Regions from separate parts of the Geminocystis sp. CENA526 genome, predicted to be linked through region 1. Evidence: predicted binding sites of a transcription regulator. Region 1 holds the regulator's gene; the other holds the start of a gene.
The links. Region 1 encodes HrcA, which represses chaperone genes, less so after heat shock. Its sites were predicted from a motif close to TTAGCACTCNNANNNTNNGAGTGCTAA; they were not measured.

Region 1 (6,104 bases):
ACGATATTCTGTCATTCCGAGAGTAGCGAAGGAATCTCAATCCTTTGATTTTTGGTACAAGTGGGTAACTTCTATAACTTTAAAGATAACGTTTCGACTGTTAAAAAATGTCTTATTTATAATTCCATGAATCATTATTCAGATGTAATCATTATCGGCGGTGGCGCAGCAGGTTTTTTTGGTGCAATTAATACAGCTATACAAAATAAAAATTTAAGTATTACTATTTTAGAAGCCTCCCCTCAAGTATTGGGTAAAGTAAAAATTTCTGGGGGAGGGAGGTGTAACGTCACCCATCATTGTTTTAATCCTAGTGAATTAATTAATTATTATCCCCGTGGTAACAAAGAATTGCGAGGTGCTTTTGCTCGTTTTCAACCTCAAGATACTATTAACTGGTTTGAAAGTAGGGGAGTTAAACTTAAAACCGAAGGGGATGGCAGAATTTTTCCTATCAGCGATGATTCTCAAACGATTATTGATTGTTTAGTCAAAAATGCACAAAAATTAGGGATAAAAATATTAACTAAAACTCCAGTCAAAGATATAAATAAGTCAGAATCAGGTTTTAATCTTACTCTAAAATCAGGAGAAATATTAACCGCAAAATACCTGTTAATCGCTACGGGAAGTAATCCTTTAGGCTATCAATGGGCAAAAAAATTAGGGCATTCTATTCAATCGCCTATACCTTCTTTATTTACCTTTAAAATTAATGATGTCAGAATCAAAGATTTAGCAGGAGTTAGTGTTAATAATGTGGATATTTACCTAGATATTAAACTCAAGAAAAAACTCGAACAATCAGGGGCTTTATTAATTACTCATTGGGGTTTAAGCGCTCCTGCTGTGTTAAAATTATCCGCTTGGGGAGCAAGAGTTTTATATGATCATAAATATAATGTACCTTTAATTATTAATTGGCTTCCTGAATATAATTTAGAGTCTATCAAAGCTAAGTTACAAGAAATTAAATTGTCTATTTCTAAACAAAAAGTAATTAATTATTCTCAGTTTAATTTACCGAAAAGATTATGGCAAAGTTTGGTAAACTATAGTTTAACTAATAATCAGAAAATTTGGGCTGATCTTACTAAAAAAGAAATGGATAACCTCTCGATCGAACTGACAAAAGGTAAGTATATAATTGAGGGAAAAGGAATGTTTAAAGAAGAATTTGTGACTTGTGGAGGAGTGACTTTAAAAGAGGTGGACTTTAAGACAATGATGAGTAAAATTTGTCCGAATTTATTTTTTGCAGGAGAAATTTTAGATATTGACGGAGTAACGGGAGGTTTTAACTTTCAAAATGCTTGGACTACTGGATATTTAGCAGGAATAGGAATTAATCAATTAGAGGGTTAATTTTTACAACGAGAGACTAAATGTTTTGCATTTTTACAGAATTTTATTTAAAATAACTTTGTATTTATATGCCCTTATAAAGCCTCAAAACTTTTATTTTTGTAACTTATTCACTCTTCCCTTTTCCCTTTTCCCTTTTCCCTCTCTTCATCAAAATACTTTTTTAGCAACTCCTAAATTTAACTCATGTTAACTATTACAAATTTAACTAAATTTTTCGATCGAAAAAAAGTTTTAAATAACCTAAATCTGGAGATTAAGACAGGAGAAATTTATGGCTTATTAGGGGCAAATGGTGCTGGAAAAACCACCACTATTAATCTTATTTGTGGATTGTTAAATTATGAAGAAGGAGAAATATTAATTAATGGTAAAAAATTGAATGAAAAATCTAAATATTTATTAGGAGTCGCCCCCCAAGAAAATTTACTTTATCCTCATCTTACCTGTGCAGAAAATTTAAACTTTTTTGGTAAAATTTATGGGTTAAAAGGTACTCAATTAAAAGCCTCTATTTATGAACAATTAAAAGCAGTAAATTTATTCGATAAAAAAGATTCGATCGTATCAACTTTAAGCGGAGGAATGCAAAGAAGATTAAATATAGCAGTAGCCTTAATTCATAACCCAAAACTGATAATTTTAGATGAACCAACAACGGGTTTAGATATTGAATCTCGTTATGAAATTTGGCAGTTAATCTTAAGGTTAAAAAAGGAAGGAATTACTATTTTATTAACAACTCATTTTTTGGAAGAAGCCGAAAAACTGTGCGATCGAATTGGTATCATTAAAGATGGTAAAATTGTCCAAGAAGGCACATTAAATCAATTAAAACAAATAATTCCTGCTAAAGAGTTAATTATTGTCACCACAGAAGAAGAAGAAAAAGCCATTGAGTTAGGAAAAAAACAAGGTTTTAACTATGCTTATTATCAAGATGAATTAGCATTTTTAACAGAAGAAATTTTAGATTTAGCAGAAATAATTAAACGTTTTGAAGGAGTTAACTTGACTTCTATCACCAAAAAACCCATTAATTTAGAATATATCTATCTTCAATGTCAAAAAATGAATTAGAGTAGCAGGTTAAAGAATGAAAAAACACGGCTAAAGCCGTTACTACAAACCAATCAAAAATCTTTTTTACCAGAAGTCTTGCCTTTTACCTACCATCATCATTAATACTCAGCATTTTGCAGTTGAGTTGTTAAATAATCGGCGGTAGCTTCCACCAGTGCGATCGCCTGTTCGTAAGCCATGCGAGTTGGTCCTATAATACCAACACTTCCAGCAGGGTATTCTCCTTGATAATAATAGGCGGAGATTAAACTACAAAACTGCATAGATTCTAAGGGATTTTCTGAACCGATGGTAATTTTAACTTTTTGCCATGAATTTTTATTTTCTTGAGTATTAAAAACTAAGGGTAAAAGCTGATCTTGTTCTTTTTCAATCAAATTTAATAAGGTTTTAATATGTTCTATATGCGAAAATTCAGGTTGTTGTACTAATTTTGATAACCCTTGAGTTAAAATATTAGTATTATTTGATAACCTATAATTATCTTTAATTTTGCTTAGTAAAGTATTAATAAAATCTGCATAAATTAAAAATTCGTTACTTAATTCTCCCCAATCTAAAATACTAATTTCGGTTAAAGATTTTCCCTTTAATTTATGGTTTAAAAAGTTTGATAATATTTCTAATTCTCGATCGAGCATTTCCAGAGAGTTATCATCATGGGGTATTTTTAACTGTTTGCTGTCTAATAAAATGGATTCTGTTTGATAGTTGTCAACTACCATAACTAACATAATTTGATCATTAGTTAATCTTAAAAGTTGTAAATGATACAGGATATTACTAGCAATTTGCGGTAAAGTAATTAGGGCAATACAACCACTTAAATCAGCTAAAATATTGGTAATATTTTGAAATAAAATTTCATAACGTCCTGAAACAGTTTTGATGCTATGATTTAAAATTCGATCGAAAGAAGATTTAACCGTATTCTCAGGTGCTATTAATTGATCTACATAAATACGATAACCAGAATCAGAGGGTATTCTACCCGCAGAAGTGTAAGGTTGATAGAGAAAACCAGCTTTTTCTAATTTTCCCATCGCATTACGAATTGTAGCTGAACTAACACTAAAATTATATTCGTCGATTAAAGTTTTTGAGCCAACAGGTTCGGCAGTCGCAATATAATGTTTTACGGTTGCCTGTAAAATTTTGCGATGGCGTTCATTGAGTGATATGTGAACAGTCATCTTGAAATATATTATTTTTGATAAAAGTATATTAATTAGATTTGATTGTAAAGGTTTTTTCTTAAATCTGGTACGATCGAGTTAAGAATTTCTCCTGATTATCTTTTCTTCCTTTACTGAGTATAATATCTTAGATTATCTTGATTTGAGATTTCCCAGATTCTAAATTCTAAATGGCTTTTAAATTCATTTATCGTTGGTGGCAAAAATACGGCAGTCAATTAGTTTTCGGACTAATTAGTTTGTCTATGGCATGGTTGGTTTATTATACTCAGGGGGCGTTGATTTCTGAGACTTTATACCGTCTTTCTCCTTCTTGGTTATTGTACCCTCAAATCGATCGAATGGCATTATATGAACAACGTACGATTCAGGAATTAAGTAATAAAATCGTTGCCTTAGAAAAACAAAATGAGAATCTCCAAAAAATTATTCAGTATCAAGAAAAATATTCAGGGGAATTGATTCCTGCGAGGGTAATTGGCAGAAGTGCCGATGCTTGGTGGCAAATTATCACCATTGATGCTGGAAGTAATAAGGGCATTAAATCTAATCATGTGGTGATGAGTGTCGGAGGATTAGTGGGGAGAATCATGGAAGTTACTCCTAACACTAGCCGAGTATTATTGATTAGCGATTATAACAGTCGAGTGGGTGCAACCATTGTCAGGAAGGGTTATCAAGGCTTTATTAAAGGGCAAGGCACTGCTGTTGGTTTAATGGAGTTTTATGCTAAAGTTGCAGATGTTAAGGAGGGGGATGTGGTGACTACTTCTAGTATTAGTAGCATTTTTCCACCTGATATTCCTATTGGTAAGGTTATTTCGATCGATCTTAACAAAAGTCCAGCACCAGAGGCACAAATTGAGTTTACTGCGCCCATTGATTTTTTAGACTGGGTAGTGGTGGATTTAACCGAAAAACCCCCTTTAATCAGAAATAATGAATAAGCTAGTACGCATCATAAAAAAATTTTTTAACAACGTCTATTAAAAAAATATGAATTTTTTATCTATTTATAAACACCGTAAAAATCCTGTTAATTATATCATCTGGTTTCTTTCTGGCTTATTGTTAACAATTTTAGTTAGCTGTGCCTCCCCCCAAGCGAATACGGAGGGTTCGATCGAATTTTGGACAATGCAGTTACAGCCACAATTTACCCCTTATTTTAACGACTTAAATCAACGCTTTGAAAGCGAAAATCCTGATAATAAAATACAATGGGTTGATGTGCCTTGGAATGCTATGGAAAGCAAAATTTTAACGGCAGTTTCTGCCCAAAATGCGCCCGATGTAGTGAATCTTAATCCTGATTTTGCCTCTCAATTAGCCAGTCGCAACGCATGGTTAAATCTTGATGAGAAAATCTCCCCCGAAGTCAAAAGCGAATACTTGTCTAAAATTTGGGATGCGAATAAAATTGAAATCTGTCAAGCTGAAAATCAGTGCGAAACCACAACTTTCGGTATCCCTTGGTATCTGACAACAACTATCACTGTTTATAATAAAGACTTGTTTGAAAAAGCAGGAATTACTAACCCCCCTCAAACCTATGAGGATTTAGCTATTGCCGCCGAAAAAATTAAAAATACCACTGGCAAATATGCCTTTTTCATTCCGTTGGTAACGACTGATTCTAACGAAATATTACAATCCCTTGTCAAAATGGGGGTAACTCTGCTAGATGATCAAGGTAAAGCTGGATTTAACACCCCCGAAGGTATCAAAGCCTTTACTTATTGGGCGGATTTATACCAAAAAGGTTTATTGCCTCCTGAAGTAATGACTCAAGGGCATCGTCACGCCATAGAATTATACCAAGCAGGAGAATTGGGTTTAGTTGGCACTGGTGCAGAATTTTTGAAAACCATCGCTAATAATGCCCCTACGGTTTACGAGGTGTCGGGAGTCGCCCCTCAAGTTACGGGAGATACCAAAAAGAAAAATGTCTCGGTGATGAATTTAGTTATCCCTAAAGATAGCAAAAATATTGATGGTGCTGTTAATTATGCCCTTTTTGTTACTAACGGGGAAAATCAACTCAAATTCACTCAAGAGGCGAATGTCTTACCTTCCCATAATAGTTCGATCGAGCAGTATATTAGTAACTTAGAGAACGATCCCAATCAAGATATTCTCACGGAAGCACGAAGAATTAGTGCGGTACAGTTAGAAGATGCAGAAGTACTAATTCCTCCTGTGAAAAATATCAATGAATTGAAGAAAATTATCCACGAAAATCTGCAAAGTGCTATGTTAAAAGAGAAAACCGTTGAACAAGCTGTTCAAGATGCTGCTAATCAATGGAATAATCTTTAAACTTTATAGCAATACTAAATCATTGGTGAGAAATTTCAAATAAGTTTCTCCCCTTTGTTTAAGACTGGGGAGTACAAAGACTGGTGTAATATGAATACTATAACAAACGAAACTGTTAAACAACAAATTGATCAACTTTCT
Region 2 (17,381 bases), on a different contig from region 1:
AATTAAGTCTTGATACTCGTCAGTGAGGGCATTATAACCAATATTAGCACTAGATTCTCTGACTTTTTCTACTACTACAGAGCCTTCCACACCAGAATTATTGGCAATTTGACGTAAAGGAGCTTCGATGGCTTTCATCACGATTTCAGCACCAATTTTTTCTTCTTCGATGGTGAGGGTATCTTTAAAAGCACCTAATTTAGAGCATAAGTGAATTAAAGTTGCACCGCCTCCGGGTACAATACCTTCTTCTACTGCCGCTTTAGTGGCATTTAAAGCATCTTCAATGCGCAATTTACGCTCTTTTAATTCGGTTTCCGTAGCCGCACCTACTTTGATAACTGCCACACCACCAGCTAATTTAGCGATACGCTCTTGTAATTTTTCTGCATCGTAGTCAGAGTCGGTTTCCGCTAATTGTTTGCGAATTTGAGCAACTCTTTTTTCTACATCGGCACTGTTGCCACCATCAGCCACGATCGTGGTATTATCTTTTTCGATCGTAATTTTACGAGCTTTACCTAACATATCGAGGGTAACGGTATCGAGACTTAAACCGATGTCTTCAGAAATAACTCGCCCTCCTGTTAAGACGGCAATATCTTCTAAAGCGGCTTTTCTGCGATCGCCAAAACTGGGAGCTTTGATGGCGGCTACATTTAAAACCCCTCTGGCTTTGTTAACTACTAAAGTCGCTAAGGCTTCACCGTCCACATCTTCAGCGATGATTAATAAAGGACGAGCAGAACGTGCTACATTTTCTAATACGGGTACTAAATCAACAATCGCACTAATTTTTTTATCGGTGACAAGGATAAGGGGATTTTCAAACTCGACAATTTGCTTTTCTTGATCCGTGATAAAGTAAGGGGATACATAACCTCGATCGATCTGCATACCTTCCACTACTTCTAATTCAGTAGCTAAAGATTTAGACTCCTCAACGGTGATAACACCATCTTTAGTGACTTTATCCATAGCTAAAGCAATCATTTCGCCGATTTCTTCATCATTTCCCGCAGAAACTGTGGCAACCTGACTAATAGCTTCACCTTCTACGGGTTGAGCAATTACCCCAATTTCCTTGATTAAGAAAGCCACAGCTTTGTCGATACCACGACGTAAAGCCACAGGATTTGCCCCTGCGGTAACGTTTTTTAAGCCTTCGTGAATCATAGCTTGAGCGATAACCGTAGCGGTGGTTGTACCGTCTCCTGCGATGTCTTTAGTTTTAGACGCAACTTCTCTGACTAATCTTGCCCCTGCATTTTGTAAAGGGCTTTCTAATTCGATTTCTTTAGCAACACTGACACCATCTTTGACGATTTCAGGCGCACCGAATTTTTTTTCTAATAGTACATTTCTACCTTTAGGTCCTAAAGTTACTTTAACAGCATTAGCCAAAGAGTTAACCCCTTGCTCTAAATGTCTTCTGGATTCTTCTTTAAATGATACGATCTTAGACATATATATTTTAATTTAAGATATTGATTCACCATATATAAATTTAGCACTCTTAGGCACTGAGTGCTAATACGGTTATCAGTACCTTTTCCATAGAAAATTATCAATGGTAAATCATAAACTATAGTTTTCTTTCAATTTATATCAACAATCGAAAATTAAGGGTTAAAAACCTTATTACAAATTAATTAACAATGTGATATACTTTGACATATTAGAAATCCTCAAAAATACAGGCAAGATGCCTGTTCTACGGTGATAAAATCATAATTTCTGGCAAGATGCCTGTTCTACGGTGATAAAATCATAATTTCTGTAGAAGTCTATTGTACAAAATAGTCAATTTTTGACATGATGAAAACCTATACCCTCACACAAACAAGAAATCAACTATTGCACGTTAGGATATTAAATGTTAGCTAAAATTAAAAAGATATTAAAATGATTAAAAAACTTTATTATGGAGATAATTTAGAGATATTAAGAAATCATATTGACGATGAAATTATTGATTTAATCTATCTCGATCCCCCCTTCAATTCTCAAGTAAATTATAACGTTATTTTTAACAGTCCAAAAGGAGAAAAATCCACCGCACAAATTACCGCTTTTGAGGATACTTGGACATGGAACATTGAATCAGAAAGATGTATCCAAGATTTGAAACAAATAAGGGGAGATTTAGCCGAATTATTAGATTTATTAGTGCGAACTTTAGGGAAAAATTCCCTTTCAGCTTACTTAGCAATGATGGCAATTAGGTTAGTAGAATTACATCGAGTATTAAAGTCAACAGGTAGTTTATACCTTCATTGTGATCCCACCGCAAGTCATTATTTAAAGATGATTTTAGACATTATTTTTGAGCCTAAAAACTTTAGAAATGAGATAGTTTGGGAAAGGAGTAAAAATCGTTCTTCTATTAGTAGAAATCTTCGGAAAGCCCATGATATTATCTTATTCTATAGTAAGTCAGATAATTATATTTTTAACTTACAATATAAAGAATTATCAAAGGCATCTTTAGAAAATTATCGCTATGAAGATGAGAAAGGAAAATATCGTTTAGTACCGTTATTAGTGAGTGGTAAAAGAAATGGTGAAACAGGTAAAATTTGGCGAGAAATTAATCCTAATACTCAAGGAAAATCTGGAATGCACTGGGTAACAATACCTGATAAATTAGAAGAATACGATCGACAAAATTTGATTGTTTTTTCTAAAAATGGTATTCCTAATTTGAAATATTATTTAGAAGAAAATCAAGGAGTACCGTTAAATGATACTTGGATTGATATACCTTTAATTTCTTCCAATTCAAAAGAATCTTTAGGTTATCCTACCCAAAAACCACGACAATTATTAGAAAGAATTATCTCTATTAGTAGTAATGAAAATGACTTAATTTTAGACCCTTTTTGTGGTTGTGGTACAGCAGTTCATGCTTCTGAAAAATTAAATCGACAATGGATTGGTATTGACATTACTCACTTAGCAATTTCCCTCATTGAGAAACGTTTAAGGGATGCTTTTTCTGATAAATATTTAGATAATTCAGAAGACTTAATCAAGAAAAAAACAGACTTTTTTGAAGTAGAAGGAACTCCTAATAATTTAGAATCAGCTTTAGATTTATTTAACCGAGACGCTTATCAATTTCAATGGTGGGCAATTTCTCTTGTTAATGCACAACCCTATCAAGGAAAGAAAAAAAAAGGTGCTGATTCTGGTATCGATGGTATTATTTATTTTGATGATTTTGATAGTCAAAAAAGCGAATCTGTCATCAAAAAAATTATCGTGAGTGTTAAGGGCGGTAAAAATGTTAATGTATCAATGATACGGGATTTACGGGGTACGATCGAGGCAAATAAAGCAAGTATGGGATTTTTTATTACTCTCACTCCTCCCACAAAACCGATGATTCAAGAAGCATCAAAGGCGGGATTTTATCAAGCAGGAAATGGCAAACAATATCCAGTGATTCAAGTGTTTAGTATTGAAGGTTTAATTAGTGGAGAAGAAACGCCGAAATATTATGATTTAAGTTGGGGAAGAAGTACCTTTAAACAAGCCCAAAAAGAAGCATATACTAACGGTGAACAAATAGAAATTAATGGTATTTAAACTATATAAGTTCGATCGAATCCCATGATAATTTGTAGGGTGGGTCATGGAGAAAATCAGAGATAATAGACATAATATCATGGACAGACCCACCATTATTAGTCGAGCGAAAATTAATTAATTTATGTGGTATGATAAATAATATTTGTTAGGAAAATCAAGATAACATTTTATGATTAAAAAACTTTATTATGGAGATAATTTAGAGATATTAAGAAATCATATTGACGATGAAATTATTGATTTAATCTATCTCGATCCCCCCTTCAATTCTCAAGTAAATTATAACGTTATTTTTAACAGTCCAAAAGGAGAAAAATCCACCGCACAAATTACGGCTTTTGAAGATACTTGGACATGGAATATTGAATCAGAAAGATGTATCCAAGATTTGAAACAAATTAGAGGAGATTTAGCGGAATTATTAGATTTATTAGTGCGAACTTTAGGGAAAAATTCCCTTTCTGCCTACTTAGCGATGATGGCAATTAGGTTAGTAGAATTATATCGAGTTTTAAAGCCAACAGGTAGTTTATATCTTCATTGTGATCCTACCGCATCCCATTATTTAAAGATGATTTTAGACATTATTTTTGAGCCTAAAAACTTTAGAAATGAAATCTCTTGGAAACGATCGCAACCTAAAAGTCAGACAAAAAATAACTTTTCTAATTGTCGAGATGTTATTTTAAGATATACAAAAACAAATAACTTTACTTTTCATAAAATTTATGGTGAACATAATCAAGAATATTTAGATAAATTTTATCGTTATATTGACGAAAATGGGAGACGTTATCGCTTAGGTGATTTAACTAATCCTAACCCCGATCGACCTAATTTAACCTATGAATTTTTAGGAGTAAAACGGGTTTGGCGATGGACAAAAGAAAGAATGGAAAAAGCATATCAAGATGGTATTATTGTTCAAAGTAAAAAGGGTGCAGTACCTCGTTTAAAAAGATATTTAGATGAAATGCAAGGGCAACCCATAACCGATAATTGGGATGATATAGAACATTTGCACGGTTCACACAAAGAAAGGTTAGGTTATCCTACCCAAAAACCATTAAAATTACTAGAAAGAATTATCTCTATTAGTAGTAATGAAAATGACTTAATTTTAGACCCTTTTTGTGGTTGTGGTACAGCAGTTCATGCTTCTGAAAAATTAAATCGACAATGGATTGGTATTGACATTACTCACTTAGCAATTTCCCTCATTGAGAAACGTTTAAGGGATGCTTTTTCTGATAAATATTTAGATAATTCTGAAGACTTAATCAAGAAAAAAACTGACTTTTTTGAAGTAGAAGGAACTCCTAATAATTTAGACTCAGCAATAGATTTATTTAATCGAGACGCATATCAATTTCAATGGTGGGCGATTTCCCTTGTCAATGCACAACCCTATCAAGGAAAGAAGAAAAAAGGTGCTGATTCTGGTATCGATGGTATCATTTATTTCGATGATTTTGATAGTGAAAAAAGCGAATCTGTCATTAAAAAAATTATCGTGAGTGTTAAGGGGGGTAAAAATGTTAATGTCTCTATGATACGGGATTTACGGGGTACGATCGAGGCAAATAAAGCGAGTATGGGATTTTTTATTACCCTTACTCCACCGACAAAACCCATGATTCAAGAAGCATCAAAGGCGGGATTTTATCAAGCAGGAAATGGCAAACAATATCCAGTGATTCAAGTGTTTAGTATTGAAGGTTTAATTAGTGGAGAAGAAACGCCGAAATATTATGATTTAAGTTGGGGAAGAAGTACCTTTAAACAAGCCCAAAAAGAAGCATATACTAACGGTGAACAAATAGAAATTAATGGTATTTAAACTATATAAGTTCGATCGAGAACCCCTTGATAATTTGTAGGGTGGGTCATGGAAAAAAACCTGAGATAATGGAGATAATATCATGGACAAATCTACCATTTAAAAATAGTATTTCATGATTAAAAAACTTCATTATGAAGATAATTTCGAGAATTACAATCAACTTTCTTAAGAAAGATATTTTTTAATGAGGGAGAGTAAAACTTCTGCTTCGGGGGGTTTAGCAACAAAGTCTGTCGCACCAACTAATTTTGCCCTAGCTCGATCGATATTGGTATCTTGCCCTGTTAAAATAATAATGGGGGTTTTCTCAAACACGGGAGAATTGCGCAAAAACTGACAAACACTATAACCATTAGCATTAGGCATATTAATATCTAACAGAATTAATTGAGGTTGATGTTCAATCAGTTGAGCAAAACCGTGCATTGGTTCAGGTATCGCTAATATATCATAACCTTTAGGAGTCAAGATTTTTTTGATATTATGAGCTACCACTGGGCTATCATCAATACAAGCAATTAAAATCCCCTTTGTCTTAGATGTATTTTCCGTCACAGTTGACGGCGGTGAGGAGGATTTGGGAGGAGAAGTTACAGCAGGAGTTTTGACTTCCTGAGAATTAGGTGACTGTAAATCAGGTATCTCTTTAAACTTAACAATACCTTTACGAATATAAGGAATAAGTAAACGAATCAAGTCATTCACGGATTTTTTATTTTTCAAAGCTAAATCCCAAACGCTTAATTTTCCGCCTAACCCTGTTAGTAAAGGTAATGATTCCTTCGGGTTATCTATTTTCGATAATGGTGCTAAACTAGGACTTACTGCTTTTAAACCTTGAGTATCCCATTCACTGCGTAATTTACTGGCATTATCAATAATCAACGCTACTTCCTGATTAGATAAAGCTAATACCAACACTAAACCCGACTGAGTTTTTTCCTTATCATGCCACTCAAATTCTAAATTAACAGAACCAAGTAATTCAAACAAGACTTCTTCGGTTACGCAACGAATCATCTCTTTAACTTGACTCATGCCAATTTTTTTTAATCCTAATTCATGGTACAATAATTCAAATTCCCAGGGCTGATCGTTACTAAAAGAAATTGCAGTGAATTTTTCTTCTATTTTTGCCTTTAATAATCCTCTTTTCCAACGTCTTACCCTATGCTTTTTCATCACGGCATAAGCCAATTTTCCCGAAAAAAAATGTATTTCTGCTAAAACTTCCTTGTTTTTACACAATAAAACTCCGTTTTTAGTTTCTTTGGCGATCGTACTCAAAGTTTGTTCTAAGTGTGTCACTAAATCTGTTTTGACTAGCATAGTTTTTCCCTTCCAAAGAATTTAAGTTAAGACTGATTTTAAATCAAGTTTATTACTATTTCTGAATTTTCAAAAATAATTAAGTGTTTAACACAATCAATAATTCCCGTTTTAGCTAAAATTGGTATTGTTTTATACATTAATGTTCCCGTTGAAGAAAATTGGAAAAATTATCCCATCTTGAACAAAAAAAAACAACTTTTCTTAACAAAAATAAGCTATAACGCATCTAAAGTTTACTGATAAAGATAGGCAAAAGGTAACAGTTCATATTAGTCAATAGTTATCAGTATTTTTAACTATATTTTTAACTATATTTTTAACTATTAGAAAAAAATGTAAGTTAAATACATCCTAGCTTAAAACTTACTTTGAATTAAAGTTTATGCTCTTAATTAAATCATCTATTTTAATTTTAGGGTTAATATTCCCTGAGAAAACCAATTTATTAAATAACTTAACATTACCTTATCCTTTCCGATTTACACCACCGAAAATTTTATGTCGAACTCAGGTATTATTAACTAGAACAGCAACGAATCTGAATGCAAAAAAATATACTCTCACCATGAAAGAATATGACTTAGTTATTATCGGAGGCGGTTCAGGTGGTTTGGTTGTCGCTAGTGCGGCTGCACAATTAAAAGCCAAAGTTGCCTTAGTGGAAAAGCATCGTTTAGGTGGGGATTGCCTGTGGTATGGTTGTGTACCAAGTAAGTCTTTAATTCACGCCAGTAGAATTGCTTATCAAGTGCAAAATAGCCATCAGTTTGGTGTTTATAGTCAGGGTGTGGAGATAAAATTTGATCAAGTCATCAATCATGTTAATAGTGTAATCAGTTCGATCGAACCCCATGATTCCCCTGATAGATTTAGGAGATTAGGAGTTGAGGTTATTTTTGGCGATGGTAAGTTTATTGATGAAAATACCTTTGAGGTGGGGGAAAGACAGTTACAAGCCCGTAATTTTGTCATTTCTACGGGTTCAAGTCCTAAAATTCCTGATATTGAAGGGTTAAAAGAAGTGGGTTTTATTACCAATGAGCAGGTTTTTTCTTTAACGGAATTACCAAAATCCATGGTGATTATGGGAGGAGGTGCGATCGCCTGTGAGTTAGGACAAGCATTAAGGAGATTAGGTTCAGAAATCACCATTATAGCGAGTAGAAGTCAACTTTTGCCCAAAGAAGACCCAGAAGCATCTCAAATCATTGAAAATCAGTTTCAAGAGGAAGGTATAAGAATAATTAAGTCTGCTAAAGCCGAAAAAGTGGAATTGATAGACGGTAAAAAAGTTGTGAGCGTAGGGGAAGAAAAGTTGATTGTTGACGAAATTTTAGTCTCGATTGGACGTACTCCTAATATTCAATCCCTTGATTTAGAAAAGGCAAATGTTGACTATAATCCACAAGGAATTAAGGTTAATCAAAAACTGCAAACTACCAATAAAAAAATCTATGGTTGCGGTGATGTTATCGGCGGTTATCAATTCACCCATGTCGCAGGATATGAAGCCACGATCGTACTGCAAAATGCTCTTTTTTTCCCTAGCAAAAAAGCTGATTATCGAGTCATTCCCTATAGTATTTTTACTTCTCCAGAATTGGCTAGAGTTGGCTTAAATGAACCTCAAGCAACAGATATTTATGGTGATAATATAGTTATTTTAAAACAAGATATTAAAGGGGTCGATCGAAATCAAACGGAAGGAAAGATTAAAGGATTTGCCAAAATTATAACTACTTTAAAAGGGGATATTTTAGGAGCGACTATTGTGGGAGAATCCGCAGGAGAATTAATTCATGAAATAGTTTTAGCCATGACAAATAATCTTAAGGTAAGTAGTTTAACAGGGATTCATATTTACCCAACTTTAAGCGAAATTAATAGCAAAACAGGGTTACTTTTTACTAAACAAAAATACGCTAAAAATCAGACTTTACAAAACTTGTTAAACACATTTTTTAGCCTACGCCGTTGGTTAGGTTAAATATAGTAACTTGATTTCTCCCTCTCTGTTTCGATAAATATAAGGCTCGATCGCATTGATTAATTAATTGACAAGGGGTAAGATCAAAATCAGGTGTCATAGTGCTAATCCCTAAACTTAAAGTTACATAAGGACATACGTTCGATCGAACATGGGGTATTTGTAAATTCAAGATAGCCAGACGCATCTCTTCAGCAATAATTAATGCACCTTCGGCATCTGTATTCGGTAAAACAACCACAAATTCCTCTCCCCCATATCTAGCCACTAAATCACTACTACGTTTCGGTATTTTATCTATATTTTGGGCAACGGTAATTAAACACTCATCCCCTTTTTGATGCTGATAGTAGTCATTATAGAGCTTAAAATAATCAATATCCATGAGAATTAAGGCTAAACTTTGTTTCTCTCTTAAGTGTCTTTGCCATTCAATGGCTAAATAATTATCAAAACGACGACGATTCGCTATCTGGGTTAAACCATCTAAATTGGCTAATTTCGATAACTCTTGGTTAAGTTTTTGTAACTCTAAGGTTCGATCGTTTACCTGTTGTTCTAAAATGCGATTATATTCGGATAAGAATTTTTCCGCTTCTTTTCTTTGAGTAATATCTTGAAACGCTGCCATGGCATATTGTACGTTACCAAAACTATCATAAATAGGTGTTCCCCATGCTTCAACAGGAATTACTCGATCGAGTTGATGAATTTCGATGTCTTCGCAGGTGGATATTTGCCCTTTTAAGGCTTTAATAATGGGTAATTGATCATTAGGATAGATATTATTCGTACCTGCGATATAATTTTGATAGACTTCCGAAATATTATCTGAAGTTACATTTGGAACAACTCCTTTACCTAAAAGGATTTTACCTTGTTGATTAGCATAATATGGGCTTCCTTTTGCGTCTAAAATGGCTACCCCTACGGGTATCGCTTCTAAAAATTGTTGTAATTGTTCTTCTTTTTCCTTAACTTGGCTGTATAATTGAGCATTGCGAATGGCAATCACTGCCTGTTGGGAAAGTAGGGTTAATAATTCAATTCTATCCACAGTAAACGCACCACTGATTAAATTATTCTCTAAATAAACCACCCCCACTAATTTATCTTGATTGATTAATGGATAACAAAGGAGAGAAAGGGGTTGATAGGTTTTGATATAGTTATCTTGAGTGAAATTATTGTAAAAATGAGCATGGGTTGTTTTATCACCTCGATCGAATAAAATAGTTTCTTTAGTACGCGCCGTATAATAAACAATTGACTCTGGTAAAATTTCCTCTATAGGTTTTTCTTGAGAAATAGTTACCGTGTCGTTATCACCATAAACAGAAACCACAAAATCACCGATGTCACCTTTTGCCGTAGGTTGATGCAATAATAAACAACCCTTAGTACCTCCTGCGTTTTCTAGTAAAATTTTCATGAGAGTTTGTAGGAGATTTTCTAAAATAATTTCCTTCGTTATCGCTTGAGAGGCTTTCATCACGGTTTTTAAGTCAAAAATTGCTGTGGCATTGATATTTCTATCGGTGTGAGAAATAATCGTTGGTATAGAAGAAACTCCCTTAGATACCACCTTAAATAATTGTGGATATTTTTCTTCTAAATCTTGTACCTTTGCTTTTGCCCCCCAAAGACTATAATCATAGTGGGATTCTTTAAGATAAAAATGTCCTAGTTTTTCTTTGCCCCACTGAAGATAAAATTGGGCGTATAATTCTTTAATAAGGGCTAATTCTTTGAAATATTGATTTTTTTTAGCAACTTCTATCGCTGACTCATAAAATTCTATCGCCTTGCCTTTATTCCCTAAAACTCTTTCTTTTTCCGCCTCAATTAAATCGTATTTATGTTGATGATTCATCGGAGCAGTTTTTGCCCATTGCGCTACGATACTTTGATGATAAATAATTTTTTCCCATATCTTTTCTTGGGTGATAACTTCTCCTCTGATGATAAGTGAAAATGATGTTTCCCTTGATGTCGATGTTTTTTCTGTCAAGGAAGGATATAAAGCTAAATAAGTTAAAGCGGAATAAAAATGATAAACGGGAAAAAAGATAAGGGAAGACACCCCTTCTAAATAAGACTCCCCTTCTGTAAGGTAATCTAAAGCTGAATTATAATTATGAAAAGAGTAAGCTAAGATAATTTTATAAGTATAGGCTTGAGCTAATGCCGTTAATTCCTGTTGTTGACGATGGTAGGGAAACATTTTCATTTCATCGTAGAAATTCCCCCTTAAATAATGAGGTTGTAGTTTTTTCTCTTGTAAATTTATAATTGTTTCCTGCAATATATCAATATAAACCTTAGCAGAATCTTGCTTTAATTCCATTAAAAGACTGTAATGGTTATTTATCTCCCCTTGTAAATAATCTAACTCAACACCTCCAAAAAAGAGAGTAAAACCATAGGCGAGGATAGTGTAACCCCAAGTTAAAAAGTCTCCTGCGTCTAAACAAATTTTAATCGTTTTTTGATAAAGAGGAAAAGTTGCCCTCATGGCTTCTTTGCGAGGTTGAATACAAGTAGCGAAAATTTGCCCAATCAACCCCTTATACTGATATTCTGGATAATTTTCTGTCAACTCTAAAGCTAACTCACCGAAACTATAACCCTTTTCTACCTCCCCAAAAAAAGTACATAACACCATGCCATAAATGGCATAACCAACCCCTGAAACAGCGCTATTACCATACTCTAAAGAAAGACTAACCATCATTCCCCCCAAAAATGGCAATAATTCAGGCATTCCTTGAAAAATAGGGGAATATAAACGCCAAAATATCTCCATTATCGCCTTAGCTTTTTTATTCTCCATCGGCGGTAAGTTAATTAAATCCTCGATATTTTTTCCTGTTAGCGATGTTTCTAGTTTGGTAAAAATACATTGATTAAAGGTAGTTGGTAAATCAACCCCTAACTCTTGTAAGGCTTGTCTGCCAATGTCGATGGCGGATAATAAATTACTCTGGGAAGTCTCTACCGCTATCAAAATTTTATAGACTCTCACCTTATCTAAAATGGAAGTGGCGTTAATTAAGACACTATCGGCTTTTTGTCTCATCTCCTCCATATCGCCGTTTAAGTAGGCAACCTCTACCATAGTGGCATAAAGATTTAAGGTTAAATCGTATTGATTTTGCCAACAATTATCCCTTAATAATTCCATGGCGATGATCAAATAAATTTTTGCTACACTATAGGCGATGTTATTTTTAGCTTTTATTCCCCCCATTAAATTTAAGTAGGCTAATCTTTCTTGTCGGTTGCCATCGGTGATTAATTCTCTAGCTTTATTCAAATGTTCTAAAATATCAAATATCTTATTTTCTAATTCATTTTCTCTGGTATTTTCTAATAGTAATAAACCTATTTTGAGATGAATTTTTGCTTTTTCTTCTTCTGACATTAGGCTATAAAATGCTTGTTGAATGCGATCATGTTTAAATTGATACTTTTCAATGACTAAATTTTCATCTAAAGCCGTCAAAGGGAGAATTAAACCAGCATTAATAGCGGTAATTAAATCAGGGAAAATATGAGTAGGTAATGTATCTTTAATTAGACTTAAACTAGAGAGAGTAAAATTAGTACCTAAACAAGCAGAATATTTTAAATTGCATTGGGTAGAACAAGGTAATAAATTTATTTCATTAATCATTAATGCTACCACATTATCGGTGATATTTTGGTTAATAATTTTCTGAATTTTCCATTGCCATTGACGTTTTTTATAATTAAAGTAAATAAGTTTCTTTTGATATAGATTGACTAAAAATTGTTTAACAAAAAAAGGATTCCCTAATGTTTTCTCATAAACTAATTGGGCTAAATCTTTAATCTCAATAACTGGGCGTTTTAGGGTATCTGACATCAAATCATAAACATTTTCTAAGGTTAAGTTACCTAAACTAATCTGATTAAATACTTGCTGATTATCTTGAAAATAATTAAATAATTGATTGAGGGGATGATTGTCTTTAATTTCTTGATTTCGATATGCACCAATGAGGAAAAAATATTTAAGCCCTCGATTATTAACTAATAGTTTAATTAACTCAAAAGTGGCTACATCTGCCCATTGTAAATCATCTAAAAATAATACCAAAGGATGTTCTTTTGAGCAACAACAGTTAATGAATTTTTGAAATAGTAATTTAAAACGATTTTCTGATTCTTTTATCCCAACTTCTACTGCGGGTAATTGTTTACCAATTATTAATTCTAATTCGGGAATAACATCAATAATAACTTGTCCATTTGTTCCCAATGCTTCTAATATTTTACCCCTTAACTGTTCCAAATAGTCTTTTTTTTCGGTTAAAAATTGCTTTAATAATTGTCTTAAAGCAGAGGCGATCGCACCATAGGGAATATTTTGTTGAAATTGCTCAAATTTACCAGTAATTAAATAACCTTTTTTTTCGGTAACAGATTGATAAATTTCTTGAACTAATACCGATTTTCCTGTACCAGAATAACCCTTAATAAAAATAATTTTACTATATTGTGAGGTGGGTTCGATCGATAACTTATTATCATCCTCACTATCATCAATAATACCCTTAACAAGCTCATTATTTGACTGTTTTAAAAAATCATCTTCCCTATTCCCTCTTCCCTTTTCCCCCCCTTTATCAATATCTTTTATTTCCTGCTCTAATATATAATTAAAATTATCTAAAAGTAACTTAATTTCTGCATCTCTACCGTATAATTTTTCGGAAATATTAAACTTATCAGAAATATCTTGACTAGCAATAGGAAAATAATCAATTTTATGAGTTAAAATAAACTGTTTTAAACAAGATTCTAAATCAGCTTTTAATGCCCATATACTTTGATAACGATCGTCGGGATTTTTAGCCATTAATTTCATGATAATATCAGAAATAGGCTGAGGAATTAAAGGATTAATTTGAGAAGGAGAAGGGGGATTTTTAGCTAAATGACAATAAATTAATTCTAAAGAATCTTCTGTTTCAAAAGGTAATTTTCCCGTAAATAATTCGTATAAAGTAACCCCTAAAGAATAAAAATCCGTGCGATAATCTAGGCTAAGATTAAGCCTTCCCGTTTGTTCGGGGGACATATATGCTAAAGTACCCTCTAAAATATGAGGCTCTTTTAAAAGAGGATTTTCTTTAGTTAAACGAGTAGCAATTCCTAAGTCAATTATTTTTAATTTTTCGGTTTTGTAGTTAAAAACAATATTCTGAGAATTAATATCTTTATGAATAATATTAGCGGTGTGAAGTTGTGCTAAGGCATTAACAATTTTAATGGCAATTTTGAGAGATTCAAGACAAGAAAAAACGGAATGATTTTGTAAAATACTTAAAGATTCTCCCCCAAAATCTTCTAAAATCATCATCAATCTATCATCGTATTCTTGTAAAGCATAAGCCTTAATGATGCCATCTAAATTGAGGGATTTTGTTAACTCATATTCTTGTTTATAGCGAATTAATGAATCAGAGGAGGGATAATTTTTCTTTAAGACTTTTAAAATTATCTTTTGATGATTAGACAAACAAATCCCACGATAAACCTTCGAGTTTATATTCTCGTAAATTTGCTCAATAATGTCATAATCCGATAAAGTAATCATAATGAATAATCAGGTAGCCATCAGGTAGCAGGTTTGAGATTTTATTTTTATTATAAGACAGGGATTAAGACAAGAGGCATTTAATCTACATTTATTAACAATGAATAATGAATAATGAATAATGAATAATGAATAGGGAATAGGGAATAGGGAATAGTGAATAGGGAATAGTGAATAGGGAATAGGGAATAGGGAATAGGGAATAGGGAATAGTGAATAGGGAATAGTGAAGAAGAGAGAAGGGGAAGAGGGGGAGGGGGAGGAAATAATTATAGTTTTCTGATGGGGTTGGGTTTAATATATTAAACCCCTACATTTTTAATTCCTCATTCGTCATTCCTTATTTCTCATTCTTAATTCTTAATTCTCAATTTCTTATTACTTTAACAAAGACGAATTAAATGACAAAACCTTTATTTCTGATCATCGATGGACACTCTTTAGCTTATCGTTGTTATTATGCCTTAGCCAACACAAAAAAAGGTGCTTTAAAAACTTCAACGGGGATTCCTACTAGCGTTTGTTTTGGTTTTCTCAATACTCTCTTACAAATTATCAGCGAATATCAACCTCATAGTTTAGCAGTTGCCTTCGACTTGAGAGAAGCCACTTTTCGCCATAATGCTGATGCTAATTATAAAGCCGATCGAGCCATCCCCCCTTCAGATTTTATTCAGGATTTGAATAATTTGCAGGAATTACTCAGGGCGTTAAATATTACTATGGTGACAGCGTCTGGTTATGAAGCTGATGACGTGATTGGCACATTAACAACTTTAGCAGTTGCCCAAGAATACCAAGTAAAAATTTTAACAGGCGATCGAGACTTATTTCAACTGGTGAATAATGAGAAAGAAATAACAGTTTTATACATGGAAAAAAGTTTAGGTAAATACGCAATTTATAATGATGAAGCGGTGTTTACTAAGATGAAAGTTAAACCCTCGCAAATTGTCGATTATAAAGCCTTATGCGGAGACAAATCCGATAGTATTCCGGGAGTGTTAGGCATAGGAGAAAAAATAGCGAGTAATTTATTAAGTGAGTACGATAATTTAACGAATATCTATAACAATTTAGATAATATCAAACCAGCAGTAAAAAATAGGTTAATCAAAGGAGAAAAAGAGGCTAATCATTCTCAGTTTTTAGCTCAAATTATTACTGACATTAAATTAAACTTATCCTTAGATAGTTGTCAATTAAGAGGTTTTGATAATCAACAAATTATTCCCTTACTGCAACACTTAGAGTTAAATAGTTTCGTCAAACAAATTAATACTATTCAACAAAAATTAGGCGGAAATTTCTTAACCGTAGCTGAAGAAAATTTAACCCCAGAAGATAGTCAATTATCTTTATTTAGTCAACCTTCTCCTCCTCAAGATTCGTCACAAATTAGGGATACTTTTATTGTTGATACCCTTGACAAATTAACACAATTAGCCACTATTATTACACAACATTCTTTGACGGCATGGGATACAGAAACCGATGGTTTAGATACTCAAGAAGCTAACTTAATTGGTATTGGTTGTTGTTGGGGTAACGTTTGGGAAAAAGTAGCTTATATTCCTGTCAAACATTCCCAAGGGCAACAGTTAACTCTCTCGGAAATTAAGACAATTTTACAGCCTATTTTAGAAGATAAACAATACCCTAAAACCTTCCATAATGTGAAGTTCGATCGACTAATTTTAGCCCATCATGGTATTAATATTCAAGGGGTTATTTTTGACACCATGTTAGCTAGTTATGTTTTACAACCCGAAGATAGTCACAAGTTAAGCAATTTATCTCGTAAATATTTATCGGATATTATCGCCTTAGACTATGAAGATTTAAACCTCGACAAAAAGCAAAATATAGGAGATTTAGCTATCGAAAAAGTCGCCGAATATTGTGGCTTAGATGTATTAGCAACTTTTAAGTTAACTCAAATTTTACAAGAAAAACTAGAGGATTTACCCTCCTTAAAACCAGTCTTTGATATTGAGTTAAAGTTAGAGCCTATTTTAGCAAACATGGAAACTTTAGGAGTAATGATCGATCGAGACTATTTAAGTATATTATCTCAAGAAATTAACCAAGAATTGCAGATTATTGAAGAAAAAGCCTATCAAGAAGTAGGTAACTTTAACCTTGCCTCCCCAAAACAATTAAGTGAGTTATTATTTGAAGAATTAGGCTTAGATAAACGCAAATCCACCAAAACAAAAACAGGCTATTCTACTAATCAAGCCGTCTTAGAAAAACTGAAAGGAGATCATCCTATTATCGATTATATTTTAAGTCATAGAACCTTAGCAAAATTAAAATCAACTTATGTGGATACCTTACCAACTTTAGCTAATCCAAAAACTAATAGAGTCCACACTAATTATAATCAAATGGTAACGGCAACGGGGAGGCTTTCTTCCTCTAATCCCAACTTACAAAATATCCCCATTCGCACAGCATTTTCTCGACAAATCAGAAAGTGTTTTATTCCTCAAAAAAACTGTAAATTTTTAAGTGCTGATTACTCTCAAATCGAGTTGAGAATTTTAGCTCATTTAAGCGAAGAAGAAATCTTAATATCCGCTTACCAAAATCAACAAGATATTCACGCCGTCACCGCTAAATTATTACTAGATAAAGAAGACATTACTTCCGAAGAAAGAAACTTAGGTAAAACCATTAATTTTGGCGTTATTTATGGCATGGGTGCACAAAAATTTGCAAGAGAAACAGGAGTAACCACCACTGAAGCCCAAAATTTTATCAATATTTATCGAGAAAAATATCCTAAAGTTTTCCACTATTTAGAAACCATGAAAAAAGAGGCTTTAGTTAATGGTTATGTTACTACTATTTTAGGTAGAAGACGTTATTTTAATTTTGACGATCGAGCCTTGCAAAATTTAAGGGGAAAAGATATAAAGGAGGTAGAATTATCCCATTTAAAACTCAATAATTATACCGCACAACTATTAAGAGCTGCCGCTAATGCACCAATT

Region 2: groL (chaperonin GroEL) is a predicted target of HrcA. The motif match lies at 1,508-1,534, and genes of this name have one in related genera.

What each region holds. Positions count from the first base shown of each region.
Region 1 covers NZ_JBLZFY010000018.1:43,141-49,244, reverse strand. Annotated here, with positions in the region: gene ACN4EE_RS07545 (BaiN/RdsA family NAD(P)/FAD-dependent oxidoreductase) at 127-1,365, shown strand; gene ACN4EE_RS07540 (ABC transporter ATP-binding protein) at 1,552-2,445, shown strand; gene hrcA (heat-inducible transcriptional repressor HrcA) at 2,547-3,641, opposite strand; gene mreC (rod shape-determining protein MreC) at 3,815-4,591, shown strand; gene ACN4EE_RS07525 (ABC transporter substrate-binding protein) at 4,641-5,963, shown strand; gene ACN4EE_RS07520 (hypothetical protein) at 6,054-6,104, shown strand, end outside.
Region 2 covers NZ_JBLZFY010000036.1:8,125-25,505, reverse strand. Annotated here, with positions in the region: gene groL (chaperonin GroEL) at 1-1,467, opposite strand, end outside; gene ACN4EE_RS11515 (DNA methyltransferase) at 1,906-3,591, shown strand; gene ACN4EE_RS11510 (DNA methyltransferase) at 3,764-5,434, shown strand; gene ACN4EE_RS11505 (response regulator) at 5,603-6,766, opposite strand; gene ACN4EE_RS11500 (dihydrolipoyl dehydrogenase family protein) at 7,335-8,756, shown strand; gene ACN4EE_RS11495 (diguanylate cyclase domain-containing protein) at 8,731-14,382, opposite strand; gene polA (DNA polymerase I) at 14,784-17,381, shown strand, end outside.